Regions from separate parts of the Halobacillus sp. ABD4_316 genome, predicted to be linked through region 1. Evidence: riboswitches for the same ligand, from Rfam matches in the RefSeq annotation. Region 1 holds a riboswitch; each other region holds the start of a gene.
The links. A riboswitch is a leader RNA that binds a small molecule or an ion and turns the genes downstream of it on or off. The one in region 1 is predicted to bind S-adenosylmethionine.

Region 1 (5,605 bases):
CCATTTTCTGGCTGTTCGTCGTTCCATTCTGGATAAGGGCCATCGGCGTATCTGGAGACCGCCCATATTTTTTCAGCCGATCACAAATCTCCGGAAGTCTTTTGACACCCATGTAGATGCACAGCGTATCCATACTTTTGACGACCCGCTCCCAGTACGCTTCTTCATCTGTTCCTTTCTTACTGACCCCGGATATGAAAGCGACCGACGAGCTGTATTCCCTGTGGGTGACCGGAATGCCGGCGTACGCAGGGGCAGCCGTCCCGGATGTAATTCCTGGAACGATCTCAAAAGGAATGGACCTTTTTGCAAGAGCTTCTGCTTCTTCCCCTCCGCGGCCGAACACAAATGGATCTCCTCCTTTAAGGCGTGTGACCACTTTCCCTTGAAGGGCGTATTTGACAAGAAGATGATTGATGGTTGACTGGGACAGTGCGTGATGATCGGGCCTTTTCCCACAGAAGACGAGCTCTGCCCCTGCTTTCGTTTCCTCAAGAAGATCCTGATTGATGAGCCTGTCATACAGAACAACATCAGCCTTCTGGACAGCTTTAAGACCTTTCACGGTAATCAAATCAATGTCTCCAGGACCTGCACCTACGATATATACTTTGGTCACGTTATCCCTCCTTGTCGTTCAGCCACTTTTTATCAATAAGAAGTTGAAAAATCTGTTCCGCACAGGTTTGGATGGAATGCTGGTCAGACCGAACGACACATTCCGGATTCACCGGTGCCTCGTAAGGAGCATCCACCCCGGTAAAACCGGAGATTTCCCCAGCCCTTGCTTTTTTATACAGTCCTTTAGGATCCCGGCTTTCACATTCCTCCACAGGACAGTCGACAAAGACTTCCATGAATTCTTCCTCTTCCAAAAGGGATCGGACCCGGTCACGGTCCTCCCTGTATGGAGAAATAAAAGCCGTCAAAACGATGGAACCATTGTCTGTGAACAATTTGGATACTTCACCGATCCGACGGATGTTCTCTGTCCGGTCGGCTTCAGAAAAACCAAGATCCCGATTTAATCCATGACGAACGTTATCCCCGTCAAGCAGGTAGGTTTGGATGCCGTGCTCAAAAAGAAGGCGGTTCAAATGGTTGGCAATGCTGGATTTACCAGCCCCTGAGAGACCGGTGAACCAGAGCACACCACTGAAATGACCATTTTTACTCCGGTAATCCTTTTTTTGGACGGCAGCTTCATGCCATGTTAAATTCGTTGCCATTCCATTCACCCCTTTACATCCGCTGTCTGTTGTTTAAGCCCTTCAATCAGCACTTCCACGACCTCCGGACGGCTGAACGTTTTCGGTGGTTTCTGGCCGCTCCGAAGCAGCTCGCGCACTTTTGTTCCTGATAAAATTACGTGATGCTCCTTGCTGTGGGGGCAGGTTTTATGAGAAGCCATTGCTTCACAGGCTTTGCAGTAGAAGCTGTGCTCAAAAAAGACCGGGGTTATTTCCAGCTCTCCTTCTTCAAAGTGGCTGAAGATTTTTTGAGCGTCATATGTACCATAGTAATCGCCGACACCTGCATGATCCCTCCCGACTATGAAATGGGAGCAGCCGAAATTCTTCCGGACAATCGCATGGAAGATGGCTTCCCGCGGGCCTGCATAGCGCATGGCCGCATTAAAAACAGCCAGCGTCACCCGGTTTTCCGGATAATATTCATCCAAGAGTACCTCATAACTTCTCATGCGCACATCACTCGGGATATCGTCGCTTTTCGTTTCTCCTACGAGCGGATTCAGAAATAGTCCATCTACGCTTTCCAGGGCCGCTTTTTGGATATATTCATGAGCACGGTGAACAGGATTACGCGTTTGGAAACCGACAACCTTTTCCCATCCGGCCTGTTGGAATCGTTCTCTTGTCTCTTCGGGATCAAGGTAGTAATGGTCTGAATGCTCCCGCTCCGGACGATGGAATACTTCAATTCTGCCACCGACATAATAATCCGGGCGCTTGTAAAGTTTACTGACCCCCGGGTGAGCGTCTTCTGTCGTTAAGTAAACCTTTGCAGCTTCTTTCTGTTTATCCGGCTTGTAAATGTCTTCGATTTCGATCACACCGTAGATTGCCCCATCTTTCACAAGAGCCGCTTGACCATGTAACGAACGGGCCTGCTCTTCAGAAACAGGCAGTGTGATCGGGAGACTCCAGGGAGTGCCGTCTTTCAAACGAAGATTTTCAACGACGTGATCATAATCTTCCCTTGTTAAAAATCCTTGAAGCGGACTGTATGCCCCATTAGCGATTAAATCGATATCACTCAACGCCATCGCATCAAGCTCGATCCTTTGTTCCGGAAGCGTATCCGGCTGTGCTGTAAAACGATTGATTAACTGCCCGCCATGCGGTTGAATAATGGACATCATTCATCTCTCCTTTATTGTTTCGTATCTCCCGCTGTGTGGAGTCCACACTCGGTTTTATCAAATCCCTGCCATCTTCCTGAACGGCCGTCATCCAGCGCTTTCGCTGTGCAGGGGATGCAGCCGACACTTGGATAGCTTTGGTCATGTAATTCATTGTAATCCAAGCTATTTAGTCGGATATAAGTCCATACGTCTTCCCATGTCCAGTGAATTAAGGGGCATACCTTGATGGACTGGAAGCGTTCGTCCTTGTTGACGAAGTTCGTATGACTCCGGCTTGCAGATTGTTCTCTTCTTAATCCCGACATCCAGGCCGCCGCTCCTGTCAGGGCTTCTTCCAGCGGTTTGATTTTTCTGATGGCACAGCATTGGTCGGGATTCCTTTTCCAAAGGGCCGGACCATATTCCTCTGCCTGTTCTTCCACTGTCAATTCCGGCTTTTTCATATGGATGTTCAAATCCGGATACCTCTTTTTCACTTTGTCTATCAAATCATAGGTTTCCTGGAAATGAAGTCCAGTGTCCAGAAAAACGACGTCGGCATCCGGCTGTGCCTTTGCAATGAAGTCAAGCAGTACGATCGCTTCAGCACCGAAGCTGCACGCATAAACGAGCTGTTTTCCATAATGCCCGTAAGCCCATTGAATCACACTCTCTGCCCCTTTGTGTCCATCATCAATATCCATATGAAGTAAAGGATCCCCGGTGAATGTTCCATATGTCGGTGCACTCGTATTCATAAGCTCCTCCTTTCTTATCTTCAACAAAAAAACCTTTCTTCTGATGGTAAGAAGAAAGGAGAGTCATTATACATGATTCAACCGTTCTTCTTATCCTTCCAAGTGTTGATCACCTGCTGGAATTGGCACAGCTTCTGTTCATGACGACAGATCCGTTGCCGAGGCTTCCAAGGGCCAGTCCCTCCACCTCTCTCGATAAGAAAAATGTTTCCAGATTTTGTTCAAAAGATTTGATTCAAATATTAGACCCGATTTAAAGATATGTCAACATGCATTTTAAATATTACTAGTTTTCTGTTTATTTTATTGTAAACCATTGACAAATCGTCATCCATGTTTTAGCTTTGAATATATTATTCATGTACTTAGGAATTCCGCTTTCAGCGCGGGCTACATATATCCTTATAAAGAGCCGGGGGAGGAAACTGGTCTGATGATCCCGCAGCAACCTCACATTGGAAAAGGTGCTCATTCCAGCAGACGGTGGTCTGAAAGATAAGGAGAGGAAGCTTGACCTCTTCTGGATGAAGAGGTTTTTTTGTGCCTCTTCATGGTTAAAACCAAGTAATCTTATGTGTTTAATCAAAAGGAGAGGTACGATGAAGAAATTACTTATATTTTCACTGGTTGGATTCTTTGCTCAATTGATGGATGGAGCCCTCGGAATGGGATTTGGTTTAAGCTCCTCCACCATCCTCCTCGCCTATGGAATGGCTCCGGCGGTGGCCTCCGCCTCTATTCATTTGTCCCAGATTGCTACAACGGCAGCTTCCGGGTTTTCCCATTATAAATTCGGCAACGTGGATAAGCGTCTCGTTTTGACTCTTGCTCTCCCCGGAGGGATCAGTGCCTTTGCCGGGGCTGCTCTGCTCAGCTGGATTCCAGGTGAGCTGATCCGTCCGTACATTTCCGTTTTTTTACTAGGGCTTGGCGTTTATGTGGTCATCCGCTTTTTACTGATGAATCGAGTGAAGCCCTTGCATACAGAAAAAAGACCATTTCGACGGCGCTTCTTGTTTCCCTTAGGTTTTCTGGGCGGTTTTCTTGATGCCGTGGGCGGCGGGGGTTGGGGGCCGGTAAATACACCTGTTCTCTTATCCAGCAAAGGAATCCTTCCCAGAAAAGTCATCGGCACCGTAGATACAAGTGAATTCATCGTTACTTTATCTGCTACGGCCGGCTTCCTGATCTTCCTTGGGTGGGAAGAGCTGAGCTGGATGCTTGTGCTCGCCTTTGTGATCGGTGGCGTTATTGCAGCCCCCCTCGCTGCCTGGCTTGTGAAAAAACTCCCCCCTCTCGTGCTTGGGGTAGCGGCGGGTGGATTTATCATTTTGACGAACAGCCGGACCCTGCTCACCTATGCCACATGGAGTGAACAGACCTTAGTTATCATCTACAGCCTGCTTCTTGCCGGATATGCTGCTGCCGTTATCTTCTCAGTTCGAAAATATATTCAACGGCACCGGCACCCGCAGACGGAAACACGGTTAAAAAAAGCGCAGTTCTAATGGAGAACTGCGCTTTCAGCTTATAGAATGACAAGCTTAGAAAACAAACCGCCAAGGCGTTTGTCTAATGGTCGATCAATATCCTCTGTGAAACCATTTCTTTCATCTCCGCTCCTGCATTCAGACCATAGACCATTACAAAAGGCTGCCGGGAAAAATCCCGACAGCCTGCGAACGCTGTTCTAAATCCAGAAGCGCTGCATTTTATTCGATAGAGAAGATATAGCTGTAAATCGGCTGGCCACCATGGTGGATTTCCACCTCTAAATCTTCAAAGGTTTCTTCCACATAAGCTTCCAGTTCAGCCACATCCTTATCGTCCACATCTTCCCCTGTAAGAATAGTAAGGATTTCATCTTCATCCTCATCAATCATCTGGTTCAGCAGTGTTTTCGCTGTTGTGAGGGCGTCTTTATCGGTAGCTGATATCTTCCCGTCGGAAATCCCCATAAAATGACCCTTTTCAATATCAAGTCCGTCAATCTGGGTGTCCCGGACGGCATAGGTAATCTGCCCCGTCTTCACTTCTGACATCAAACTGGTCATTTCTTCTTTGTTCGTATCGAGATCTGCTTCAGGATTGAAACCAAGCATAGCACTCATCCCTTGAGGAATGGTCTTCGTCGGGATGACAGCCACTTCCGCTTCCGCCATCTCTGCAGCCTGTTCTGCTGCCATCACGATGTTTTTGTTATTCGGAAGAATGAACACACGTTCTGCATGCGCTTCTTTAATAGCCTCCGATAAGTCCTGGGTACTAGGATTCATCGTTTGACCACCCTGGATGATTACTGTGGCTCCGAGGCTTTCGAAAAGTTTCTTCATCCCCTCGCCCATACTGACGGTGACAATACCATATGGCGCTTTTTTCTCAGGCACGGCTTTTTCTTTCTTATTACCTACGAGGGACGTATGCTGCTCCCTCATGTTTTCAATCTTCATATTGATCAGGCTTCCATACTTCTGTCCAAGCG
Region 2 (5,605 bases), on a different contig from region 1:
GCTGGACTTCTTCTTCAAGTTCTTCTGTACGGACCGTGAAAAACTGGGCCCCGTGGTCCGCTCTGCCGCCCGCAATCCGGCGGGTGGCGAGGCGTCCCCCGACACTTTTCCCTTTATCGACAAGCATGATATTTGTACGTCCCTGCTTCATCAAACGGCGCGCGGCTGTTATTCCTGCAAGGCCTGCACCGATAATCGTCACTTCATAATGTTCCATCCTTGACCCTCCCCTTCTCTTGGGCTTCCTTTGCAGAAAACCCCATTCATCCTATATTTTTTCGACTTCAAGAACTTCATCAAGAATCGGATAAACCGCCTCGACTCCTTCTTCTGCCACCAAACAGGCGACACCGAGAGGCGTTTCCCAGAAAGTCTCAGGAATGGCCGGATTCTTCAAGCCGGCCGGCTGATACAACGAACGGTAAATCCGGTTCAAGTGATCCCTCGTTTCTTCTGCTTCCCTCGGTTTTTCTCCACGGGCGACCAAAAAGACCCAGCGCATCGACTGAAAAAGATTATCGCCCGGCATAAACGTGTATTCTTTAAAAAACTTCAATTGTTTTTCAGCTTTTTCTGTCAGACCTGTTTCCACAGCAAGATCGTCAAGATGGCCATGCAGATGGCGGTACACCATTTGGAAGATTCTTCTTTTTTCGTCCTGCATCACTTTATCTGTATAAATTTCCTGCAGCTTTTCGAAAGCTGATGTTTTCGACCATTCCATCTTCTCATCACCTCTCTTAACCATTTCGCCTTCAAAGGAAGTTAATCCTTCCTGAAACCGAAGGAGGAAGCTTCCCCTTCCACCGATTGATAAAAAAGAGGGAAATCCTTGGTGTCTTCTTTCAAATGCCGTCCCATATGAGGCATCAGCTTATTCCACGCCATAGGGTTGGCGGCGATGGTTTGAAACAATGCCATTTCGTTGTCTGTCCACTTCCGGAGCGATTGAATATAATCCAATGTCAGCTGAAATCCCGGCAGCAGCTGTTCATCCCTTCGACTCTGAAAACGATCCAGGGCTGTTTTCCAATCCACCCCTTCATCCATCTGCTGAAAAGCATCGGCCAGCAGAAAGGACTGTAGAAACGCATCATTGATTCCAAGCCCCGTACTTGGATCTTTACTGTGACCAGCATCTCCAAGGAGGACCCAGCCCTCTCCATAAGCATTCCTGAAAAAGTTCGGCATTCCGGGGGTTCCGATAATCTTTCCCTGCAGAACTGCCCCTTCCATCCTTTTCTTCATTCCGTAAAATTGATTAAACGTTTGTTCAAATGTATCCTGCGGCGCTTTCATCATGTCCGTAAATTCCCCAGGGTGGATTTCAATACCGAGACAATCCCGGTTTTCCTCCATTGGAAATACAAAGCCGATTCGTCCTTCATGCAGGAAAATCTCCGTTACAGGTTCGCTTAACGGCTCCACGCCTGTGTAATAACCGTATAAGACCGGACGAAGAGGCTTCGTTTCCCGATACTTCTCTGCTTCCGTCCAGGCAGCGATGTTCGAGTTCTTTCCATCCGCTCCGGCCACCCACGCTGCACAGGCCTCCCACGCTTCCCCTTCTGTTTCAAGGTGAAGCCCGGCAACGCGCCCGTCCTCTCTGATCAAACCTCTTGCTGACGTACGCGGCATAAAAGTGACGGAACTCAACGCCTCGGCCTGCTCGATCAGAAGAGGGTCCAGGACATCTCGTTTAGGTATAATCGTATAATCCGCTCTCGGTCCTTCTATAAAACTTTGGCCGATATACGTCCGCATCCGGCTCACTTTTCTCAAACCGGTCTTCTCCAGTTTATGAAGGATGCCCAGTTCCTCAAGGAAGCGGGTATGGGACATAAAGTGAGTAGACAGTGTGTCACTCGGAAACGCGGCTTTATCGATCAACAGGACACGCTTCCCCATTTTCCCGAGCAGGACAGCCAGACTTGCCCCAGCTGCCCGGGCTCCTGTAATGATCACGTCATATGTATGATTCATTCCGGTCCTTCCTTTCTTTCTCAACCTGTGTCCCATCATAATCGGTTTCACGCAAAAAAACTACAGCCACAGGAAAACAAGCATAGGAAGCCATAAAAAAATCCCCTGGACGGGGATTTTTTAAAAGGTACGCTCTTCTTCAACTTCGTGATTCTGGTCAAGGATGTACAAGCGGCTCGGTTTGTTCTTTTTCGCGATTTCTTCCGCTTTTTCTACAGCTGTATCACGCTCATCAAATAAATCTGTCGGAGCTACGTCCTCAATTTTTACGAACCATCCGGTTACATCTTTATTTGGTACTACACTATATTCCTTCATGAAAACATCTCCTTCAACATAGACTTAATTATCCATTCCCGCCCTATTATAGATTTAAACACCCTTGTTTCAAGCTGGGAATTGACAAGAGAGCTGGACCCCTTTATAATTTCAAACAAGTCAGATAAATTAAATATTGAAAACTCTTATCGTGAGCGGCAGAGGGACTAGGCCCTGAGACGCCCGGCAACCTTCAAGGAAAACTTGAAAAGGTGCTACATCCTACAGATCAGATGATCTGAAAGATAAGGGGAGGTAAGCATACATAAAAGCCCTCTTCTTACTTACAGAAGAGGGTTTTTCTTTTTCCCTCTACACCGAGGATCAGGATGTCCTGGAAATCATAAGGAGGAATGAAACAATGACCAATTCAAATCATGTATACGGTGATGAAACACAGCTGCTTCACGGTGGACAGGAAGCTGATCCAGCAACAGGATCGCGTGCTGTTCCCATCTATCAGACAACGTCATATGTATTTAATGATACCGATCATGCCCAGAACCTATTCGCCCTGGCCGAACCAGGGAACATCTATTCCAGAATCACAAACCCGACGGTCGATGTATTTGAGCAGCGTGTTGCCCTTCTGGAAGACGGTGCCGCTGCTGTCGCTACAGCTTCCGGGATGGCGGCAATCACGATGGCCGTCCTGAACGTTGCCGGAGCCGGAGATACCATCCTCACTTCCTCCAACTTGTACGGAGGTACGTATAACTTATTCGTCCACACCCTTCCCCGCTATGGTGTGAACGTTGTTTTCGTAGATGGGAACGATCCTAATGCCTTTGAGGAAGCTGTTACACCTGAAACGAAAGCGATTTTTGCTGAAACCATCGGGAACCCAAGCCTGAATGTGCTGGACTTTGAAGCGGTAGCGGATATTGCCCACGCCCATCACATTCCCTTGATTGTCGACAACACCTTCGCCACCCCTTATGTATGCAAACCGATCGCCTGGGGAGCCGATATCGTTGTCCACTCCGCAACGAAGTGGATCGGGGGCCATGGTACAGCTATCGGCGGTATTGTCGTAGACAGCGGGCGTTTTGACTGGAATCACGAAAAATTCCCGGGTTTTACTGAGCCTGATGAAAGCTACAACGGCATCCGCTTCGGTATTGATGCTGGACCTGCCGGCTATGCGGTTAAGCTCCGTGTTCAGATTTTGAGAGATATCGGCGCCTGCCTGAGCCCCCAGAACGCCTTCCTGCTCCTGCAGGGACTTGAAACGCTTCACCTGAGAATCGAAAAGCATGCAGAACAGGCCTATGAGATTGCTGCATACCTTGAGAATCATGAAGGGGTGGATTGGGTGAATTACCCTGGACTGCCGGATCACCCTACTCATGACCTTGCCCGAAAGTATTTGAAAGGCGGAGCCGGATCCATGGTTGTCTTCGGAATCAAAGGGGGACGCGAAGCCGGTCGTAAATTGATCGATCACTCCACACTCTGGTCCCACGTAGCTAATGTGGGTGATGCGAAATCATTGATCATCCATCCGGCATCCACCACCCATCAGCAGTTGAATGAGGAGAACTTGAAAAAGTCCGGTGTTTCCGAAGAACTTGTCCGCTTGTCGGTTGGTCTGGAATCTGTGACTGATCTTATACAGGACTTGGATCAAGCCATAGAAAAGGCCAATGGATACAGCCGCCCTTATAAGGAACAGCCTCATCCAGCGGAGACCGTTCTCCGTTCCTCTCTCGACCGGTCCAATGGGAACATCCGCCGGAAAACGATCGGCGTCATTCCTGATCAGCCGGGAGGCCTGCAGGAGGAAGCCTCCAAGTTGGAGCGGTTCGGTTTTGATGTGACTACTTTTTCAAAGGTGGAAGACATTCTGGAACAGAACGATCCAGCTTTCGATATTCTTTACTTTGAAACCCTTGGAGAAAACCAAACGGATCTGGCCCAGTCGGCGAATCCATCGGTCATCTGGTCCAAAACTGCTTCTTCCCTGAAAAATGAACAAATCCTATCCGGTGCGAGCCTTTACGAGACGATCGTTTCGATCCGCTCAGGACACCACTTATCTCAAACACTCGTCACTGTATAATGGCCAGAAAGGAGAATGAAAGCATGTCTTTAAAAAACCCCGCCAGCCAGACAGCAGCTTTGGAAACGATTGAACTGGGACCCTTCCATTTCGAATCCGGCGGACGGCTGGAATCTGTCGAACTGGCTTACGAACGCACCGGCCCGTCTCATGCTCCCGTCATTGTCGTCTGCCACGCTTTAACCGGGAACCAGGCAGCTGTGGGTACGGAAGAGCAGCCCGGCTGGTGGGCAGGATTAATCGGGGAGGGGGAGCCAATCGACACCTCCCTGTTCCAAGTGATTACTTTCAATGTTCTGGGAGGTTGTCACGGGTCTACAGGTCCCGCCAGTATGAATCCGGATACAGGCAGACCATTCCGTCAGCATTTCCCTAAAGTGACCATCCGGGATATGGTCCGTGCCCAGTATGAGGCTTTAAAAAAGATGGGCATTCATCAGGTCAAAGCTGTTGCGGGAGGATCGCTTGGAGGTATGCAGGCGTATGAGTGGGGGCTCCTCTACCCTGACTTTATGGAGAAGCTGCTGATTATGGCTGCCACCCCCTACTTAAGTGATTACGGCATCGCCTTCAATCATATCGGGGCGAAAGCCATTAAAAACGATCCTTTTTTCCAAGACGGGAACTACACGACGAATGAGTCCCTGCAGGGGTTTGAAATTGCGCGGATGACCGGCATGGTGACTTACAGAAGCCCTGCTCTTTTTGAAAAAAGGTTTGACCGGTCCAATGGAGGAGACACTTATGAAATTCAGTCCTACCTGGATTATCAGGGAGATAAAATCAAAGAACGGTTTGACGCGAACAGCTACTTGTACCTGCTTGATGCAATGAATAACCATGACATCGGGAGAAACCGGGGAGGATGGAAAGCGGCCGCCGCTCAGTATAAAGCAGACTTGATCACGTTCAGTTTTGAACACGACCTGCTGTATCCAGAAGAGCTGATTTCCGCTTTTTCATCGGCGGCACCGAAGGCCGTCCACAGGCATATCCCTACGGATTATGGTCACGACGGCTTTCTCGTTGAATTCGAACAATGGGGCCGTTTCATCAAAGATGAGCTGAATGAGGACTAGAAAACATAAAAAAGACGGGTAGACGAACACGATGTTCATCTACCCGTCTTTTTTATGATGGAAGATCACTGACTTTCACAAATTGAAACCCTTGGGAAGTTAACTGTTCCAGCACAAGCTCTACGACTTCAGGGGTCCGGCTCTCTAATTCATGGAGAAGAAT
Region 3 (5,605 bases), 460 kb from region 1:
ACCTCTTCTCCCGGTCCTGTGAACAGCTGCGTGAGCACTTTCGATACATCATCTTTCGTTGTGGTATTTTCTTCATGGTCTAAAGAAGACTGGGAAGATGTGCATCCTGCAGTAAAAAAAAGAACAGCAAAGACAATGGAAACCTTTTTGATCATGAAACAACCTCCACCTCTTCTTCTTTCCTGACTCTACGAACACCAGGGGTATCCAGTTTCAAAATTTAGTAAATGATTCCTTATTTTAGAACATATCAAACGTTGTTGACGAAAAAAAGAAGCTGCGTTTAAGCAGCTTCCTTGTCTACTCTTGATTTTTTTGTTTCCCAAAATGGAAAATGCCGACCAATATACCCAGGGCCGTCATGCATAAAGCGAGAATAAGTCCGGCCCACGGACCGACCCCGGCAATGAATGGGACAGAAAGTGCGGTGACGAGGCCACCTCCTAAAAATGGTTCATAAACGAGCTGCTTATATCCGAAAGCTTCAAATGCCGGGGACTCGTTGTCCGGATCGACGATGCGCATCAATAGAAGGCCCGTGGCCGTCACCCCCATGGATTGACCAAAATCTCCGATCCCTCGTTCAAACCAGTAATTTGGAATGATCTTGGGAGCAAGGAAAATAAAGCTGAAGAGGTTCCATGAAATCCCGGCCACAGCCAAAATTAAGAAAGGCACAAGATAGTCCCCGATCACTTCCAGGGAAACCGTTGCGATGGCTGAGATAATTAACAAGTCCAGAGCCAGCCCCTGGATGCGGTTCACCATTCTCCGATCAATCAAGTTGTATTTATCATTTTTGTTAAAGAAAATCTGAATGATAATGCCGCCGAACATAGCAACCGGAAACAATGGAATATATGTCATGAAGCTTGATCCTGTCCAATTGGCAATCGTGATGCTTTCAAGTCCGATCAGTCCCTGTAAAATACCCCAGCCAATCAGAATGGCGATCATAATGATGGAGAGGTGAAAGGATAACGGCTCGATGGATTCAGGACGGAGAGTCATTTTCCCGGCAGGTTCACGATTCTGATATTCCATAATGCCACTCTTCCGCAGTTCAGAAAATCCATCAACATCCTTGATGACCTCGGTCTTGTTGTTCCGGACCGCCCAGTTAATCAAGATAATACCAAAGATGACCCCTGATAAAACACCCACAGTGGCCAGGCCGATCGCTAAATCGAAGGCTTCTGAAAAACCTAGCTCTTCAAATGTACTTGCCATTCCCGCCGCTGTACCGTGTCCTCCTTCAAAAGCCACTTCAATAAGAGCACCGGCCATCGCTGGAATATCGAAAAAGGGTGTTAAAATCAGCAGTACGACTAACAAGCCGATGACATACTGTCCCCACCCGACGGCCCAGCCAAAGGCAAGCTGAGGGCCGCCGTAGGTCCAGACGTCTTTCAATTTAGGCATAGCCGCTCCCAAGAAGAGAGAAGCAAAAACTACGTTAATCATTAACCCTGGAAGGGCTGACCAAACCTGGATAATCGTATCTGTCATAATGCCGTTCGTTAAGAAATGCCCTTCTGACACAAATTGGGCTGCAATTTTCCCAAGCACCTGCGGACCTAATAATAAAGCTATAAAGCCGCCGATAATCGATGCCGGCAGAAAAAGATCCTGAAATATTTTCACTTTTACTCTGATAATCTTCCCGATGATAAGAAATACACCAATGTATAATAGCGCAAAACCTATTTGTTCCGGACTCATTATCCCATCACCCCGCTGTTTTTAAACTTCAATTCATGAATAACCTTTTCCCCCGATTCCCGCTGAAAAAAGAGTTTTAAACGCTTATGAAAAAAGAAAGACTTTTCAATCATTTCCTTTGAAAAGTCTTTCTTTCTTATACCTCCTATCCTAGATCCCAACCGATCCCCTCTATGGAAATCATCCTCTTTCCTGAACCTGATGACAGGCACTGTTCCTGAACGAAATCGATGATTTTTTGGAGGTGTGGATTCTGAGGGGGTTGTGGCCTTATACGATTCATCAACAAAAGCCGAATTGAAAACGAAATGAACTTCGACCATGGGTAACTTCAGCAAAGAACGAGGTTTACGTTTCATCATCGAATGGGGAATGCTTTACCTACATGTATAATTCGGTCTGTATTATTCCGGCTGCCTTAGTAAAAATAATAGAAAACCCATCTGCTTCTCTATCTTTTCAGCGACTGTGATATTCATCTATACCATAGTTCATATCCTGTCATAGAATGAACTATCTTGATATTGAGGAGGTATATGGTATGAATCATAAACCGTGTAAAAAGGATTGTCATCCCGATGTGGATGTAATCACCTGCAGCTGCTGTGTTACTGGACTAGCTAATGTCATCTCCAGCCGTTTCCGCTGCGGAGATACGATTGGCATCACTTTCTTCGTAGAAGAAGGAGCAGGCATTTTTGTCGGCAGGTATCGAGGACTGGAAGACTATGTTCTTGAAATCGATGATCTACTTGTACCTGGGACAACCAGTTTCATTCCACTATGTGATGTAGGAAGTGTCGAAAAAGGCCTTCCGCTGCAGGAGGAACCTATGCAGATCAGCAAGGTCACCAGGGTGACAGAGTAAACGTATAGATCGACCCTCTCATTGAACAAAGAAAAGGGAGCCACTTTTATCGTGCTCCCTTTTTTTCGTGATGTAATCTGAAATGTCTTCACTCATCCTGATGCATTAGTGGCTCCAGTTCAGCTAGTAAGCGAGTGGTTTCATCCAACAGCTCTTGGTATTGCACAATGCCGGTGATCAATACGGCTGTGTAGACGCCTGTACCCAGTATAAATAAAACTCCCTTCCAAAAAGGATTCAGACTCGTATCCCTCTCTTTGATGCTGGATTTCAATCTTATAAGTTTAGATAGAGGGAAATAGAACAATAGCAGGATATAAGAAAGGAAGGCCGCATACATTTGTCTTAATTGTTTTTCATTCACCCAGAGATACGTCAGTTCTTCCGGCTTGTCCTCCAGCGACTTCCAGCTTATAACAGTTTGATGAACGGTGCTTCCTCTCCAATTATATTCTTCGACCCTCGTTGTCTGATCTCCCAACTCTTTGACGCCTACCCCAAAAGGAGCGGGAGTATCTCCGAATGATACGACATGATACACAATAAAGATAAGAATGATGAATAGAAAATGGATTGCTTTGTACATGCTCTCCTCCTCTCCCACCTTGAGACAACACTTTCATCTTCTATTGAATCTATTTCTCTAAGGTTTCCATCAATATGTAAAAGTACCGGGGATCACCTGTGTTGAAGTACGTATACCACGCTTCCAGGGTTCTTTCCGAAAAAACGTCCAAGTGCTTAAGTATAAGATTCGCAAATAAAAGGGCTCCTGCAGAGCTGGCTGTTATAAGGTTCTGATCCGCTACGGCCTTTACGTCCTTATAATAAGCCTCCCCATCATAGTTCGGACTGACCATTTTAAGATATTCAAGACTGTTGCTGGTATGGAAACGATTGTTTAACAAACCGGCTTCAGCAAGCATCGGTGTGGCCCCACAAATGGCAGCAACCGTCGCCCCACAGTCCAGAAGCTTCGCTGCTTTATGTATGATGGGTTGATGGATACATCGGTTCCACGTATCTGCTCCAGGCAGCAGCAAAACGGTCGAAGGAGAAAGGAGGATCTCATCCGTGGTTATATCAGGTGTAATCCTCATCCCTCCTTTTGTCGTAATTGTTTCTTTTCCTGCCCCTGCCACCTGAAGTGAAACATCTTCCCGTCTTCTTTTAAAGTACTGCCCCGAGTTCAACTCAGCGGTTACATAGCCAAGTTCCCAGTCTGCCAAGGTATCTAAAGCATAGACATAAACGTTCATTCTACCAACCTCCATTTTTTACGCACTTCCCACCACAACCCCTAAGACAGAAAAACCATTCCTGTTAAGACAGAACACATCGCCTGCTCCCCCATACAAAACCTTCTATAAGGGACTACGAAATGCCTTGTATAAAGTTTCATAATGAAGAGAACCCCTCCACCTATAAGTCTACGTTCATTTTCCCATTATCGTCGAAACGGCGCTGCCTTCTTAACTTCCGCTTTTAAATACCGGTGTATTTTTTCCGAAAATTCTATTGATTCTCACTATATTTTCCTGTAATGTATAACGCAAGCGAAAGGATACACGTTGATCAAACGGATCAGCTGCTTTAAAAATTACATACGAACTTATCCAGAGAGGTGTAGGGACTGGCCCTTTGATACCTCAGCAACCAGCCATTGGCACGGTGCTAAATCCAGAAGGCAGTTATACTGCCTTGAAGATAAGGAGTCTTAGATAAATGGAAGGCCCCTTATCAAAGGAGGTCTTTTTTTAATGGAAATATACACCACTTCTTCTGTTAAAAAGAGCTCCATCAGAATCTGTGAGTCAGCATATTCCTTTAGAAGGATGAGCTTTCTAATATATTTATTCAATACCAAATGGAAAGGTTGTTGTGAAATGAAACGATCATTAGAGCAGAGGTTACAGGATGGACCCGTCATTTGTGGAGAAGGTTACTTGTTTGAATTGGAGCGCCGCGGCTATTTACAAGCTGGATCCTTCGTACCGGAAGTAGCGCTGGATAACCCGGAGGCACTCAAACAGACTTATCGAGACTATATGCTTGCGGGCTCCGACGTTGTGTTAGCATTCACGTATAACGGTCACCGCGAAAAAATGAGAATTATTGGAAAAGAAGAATTACTGGAACCGCTCAACCGTCAGGCAATTCGTCTGGCTAAAGAGGTGGCTCAAGAGCATCCAGAGGAAGAAGCTCTTGTGGCTGGGAACGTTTCCAATACCAACCTGTTCAATCCGGATGATCCTGAAGCTGTTGAGAAAACAAGGAGCATGTTTGCAGAGATGATCGGCTGGTGTAAAGAGGAAGGTGTAGATTTCGTGAATGGTGAAACCTTCTACTACTATGAAGAAGCTCTGATTGCTCTTGAAGAAATTCAAAAGCAGGACCTCCCTGCTGTCATCACATTCGGTCTGATGGGGGAGAACGTCTTGCGGGATGGCTATGAAGTCGAAGAGGCCTGCCGCTTATTAGAAGAAAAAGGGGCGCTCGTTGTAGGAATGAACTGTTTCCGCGGTCCGGCAACGATGCAGCCGTACGTTGAGAAAATCCGTAAAACCGTGGACGGTTATGTTGGGGCCCTTCCAATCCCTTACCGGACAACGGAGGAGCATCCTACTTTCTTCAACCTGCCGGACGGTGGCTGTGCCTGCACGCTCCCAACGGAAACAACGTTCCCAACATCTCTCGACCCGCTCTATACGAACCGCTATGAACTGGCGGAATGGGCTAAGGAAGCTCACGGTATCGGTGTGAACTACCTGGGACTCTGCTGTGGAGCGTCTCCGGCTATGCTTCGTGAAGTAGTCGAAACTGTCGGACGCACAGCTGTAAACTCCACGTATTCACCAGATATGAAGAAACACTTCCTATTCGGCAGTGATGACACGCTGCAGGATCATATAACATCGTATAAAACAAAAGCCTAAGCAAAAAAAACGCCTGTCCTACTTGGACAGGCGGCTTTATTAAAACGAAAACGGCAAGGCTCACAATGCATTTGGATTC

Region 2: it holds a riboswitch for S-adenosylmethionine, as region 1 does, so the genes downstream of both, ACXAJH_RS09020 (O-acetylhomoserine aminocarboxypropyltransferase/cysteine synthase family protein) here and ACXAJH_RS02025 (phosphoadenylyl-sulfate reductase) in region 1, are expected to answer to the same signal.
Region 3: it holds a riboswitch for S-adenosylmethionine, as region 1 does, so the genes downstream of both, ACXAJH_RS04475 (homocysteine S-methyltransferase family protein) here and ACXAJH_RS02025 (phosphoadenylyl-sulfate reductase) in region 1, are expected to answer to the same signal.

What each region holds. Positions count from the first base shown of each region.
Region 1 is NZ_JBSWZA010000001.1:360,588-366,192, reverse strand. It holds gene cobA (uroporphyrinogen-III C-methyltransferase) at 1-619, opposite strand, end outside; gene cysC (adenylyl-sulfate kinase) at 621-1,229, opposite strand; gene sat (sulfate adenylyltransferase) at 1,235-2,380, opposite strand; gene ACXAJH_RS02025 (phosphoadenylyl-sulfate reductase) at 2,395-3,123, opposite strand; SAM riboswitch class I at 3,211-3,325, opposite strand; SAM riboswitch class I at 3,523-3,625, shown strand; gene ACXAJH_RS02020 (sulfite exporter TauE/SafE family protein) at 3,723-4,631, shown strand; gene ACXAJH_RS02015 (DAK2 domain-containing protein) at 4,836-5,605, opposite strand, start outside.
Region 2 is NZ_JBSWZA010000002.1:388,299-393,903, reverse strand. It holds gene ACXAJH_RS09040 (NAD(P)/FAD-dependent oxidoreductase) at 1-217, opposite strand, end outside; gene ACXAJH_RS09035 (hypothetical protein) at 269-724, opposite strand; gene ACXAJH_RS09030 (FAD-dependent monooxygenase) at 766-1,983, opposite strand; gene ACXAJH_RS09025 (DUF2188 domain-containing protein) at 2,104-2,301, opposite strand; SAM riboswitch class I at 2,445-2,553, shown strand; gene ACXAJH_RS09020 (O-acetylhomoserine aminocarboxypropyltransferase/cysteine synthase family protein) at 2,663-4,363, shown strand; gene metX (homoserine O-acetyltransferase MetX) at 4,387-5,442, shown strand; gene ACXAJH_RS09010 (polysaccharide deacetylase family protein) at 5,495-5,605, opposite strand, start outside.
Region 3 is NZ_JBSWZA010000001.1:819,081-824,685, forward strand. It holds gene ACXAJH_RS04445 (DUF4367 domain-containing protein) at 1-155, opposite strand, end outside; gene ACXAJH_RS04450 (sodium/glutamate symporter) at 301-1,722, opposite strand; gene ACXAJH_RS04455 (hypothetical protein) at 1,722-2,084, opposite strand; gene ACXAJH_RS04460 (hypothetical protein) at 2,264-2,590, shown strand; gene ACXAJH_RS04465 (hypothetical protein) at 2,679-3,176, opposite strand; gene ACXAJH_RS04470 (DJ-1/PfpI family protein) at 3,226-3,849, opposite strand; SAM riboswitch class I at 4,200-4,304, shown strand; gene ACXAJH_RS04475 (homocysteine S-methyltransferase family protein) at 4,477-5,526, shown strand; gene ACXAJH_RS04480 (amidohydrolase) at 5,587-5,605, opposite strand, start outside.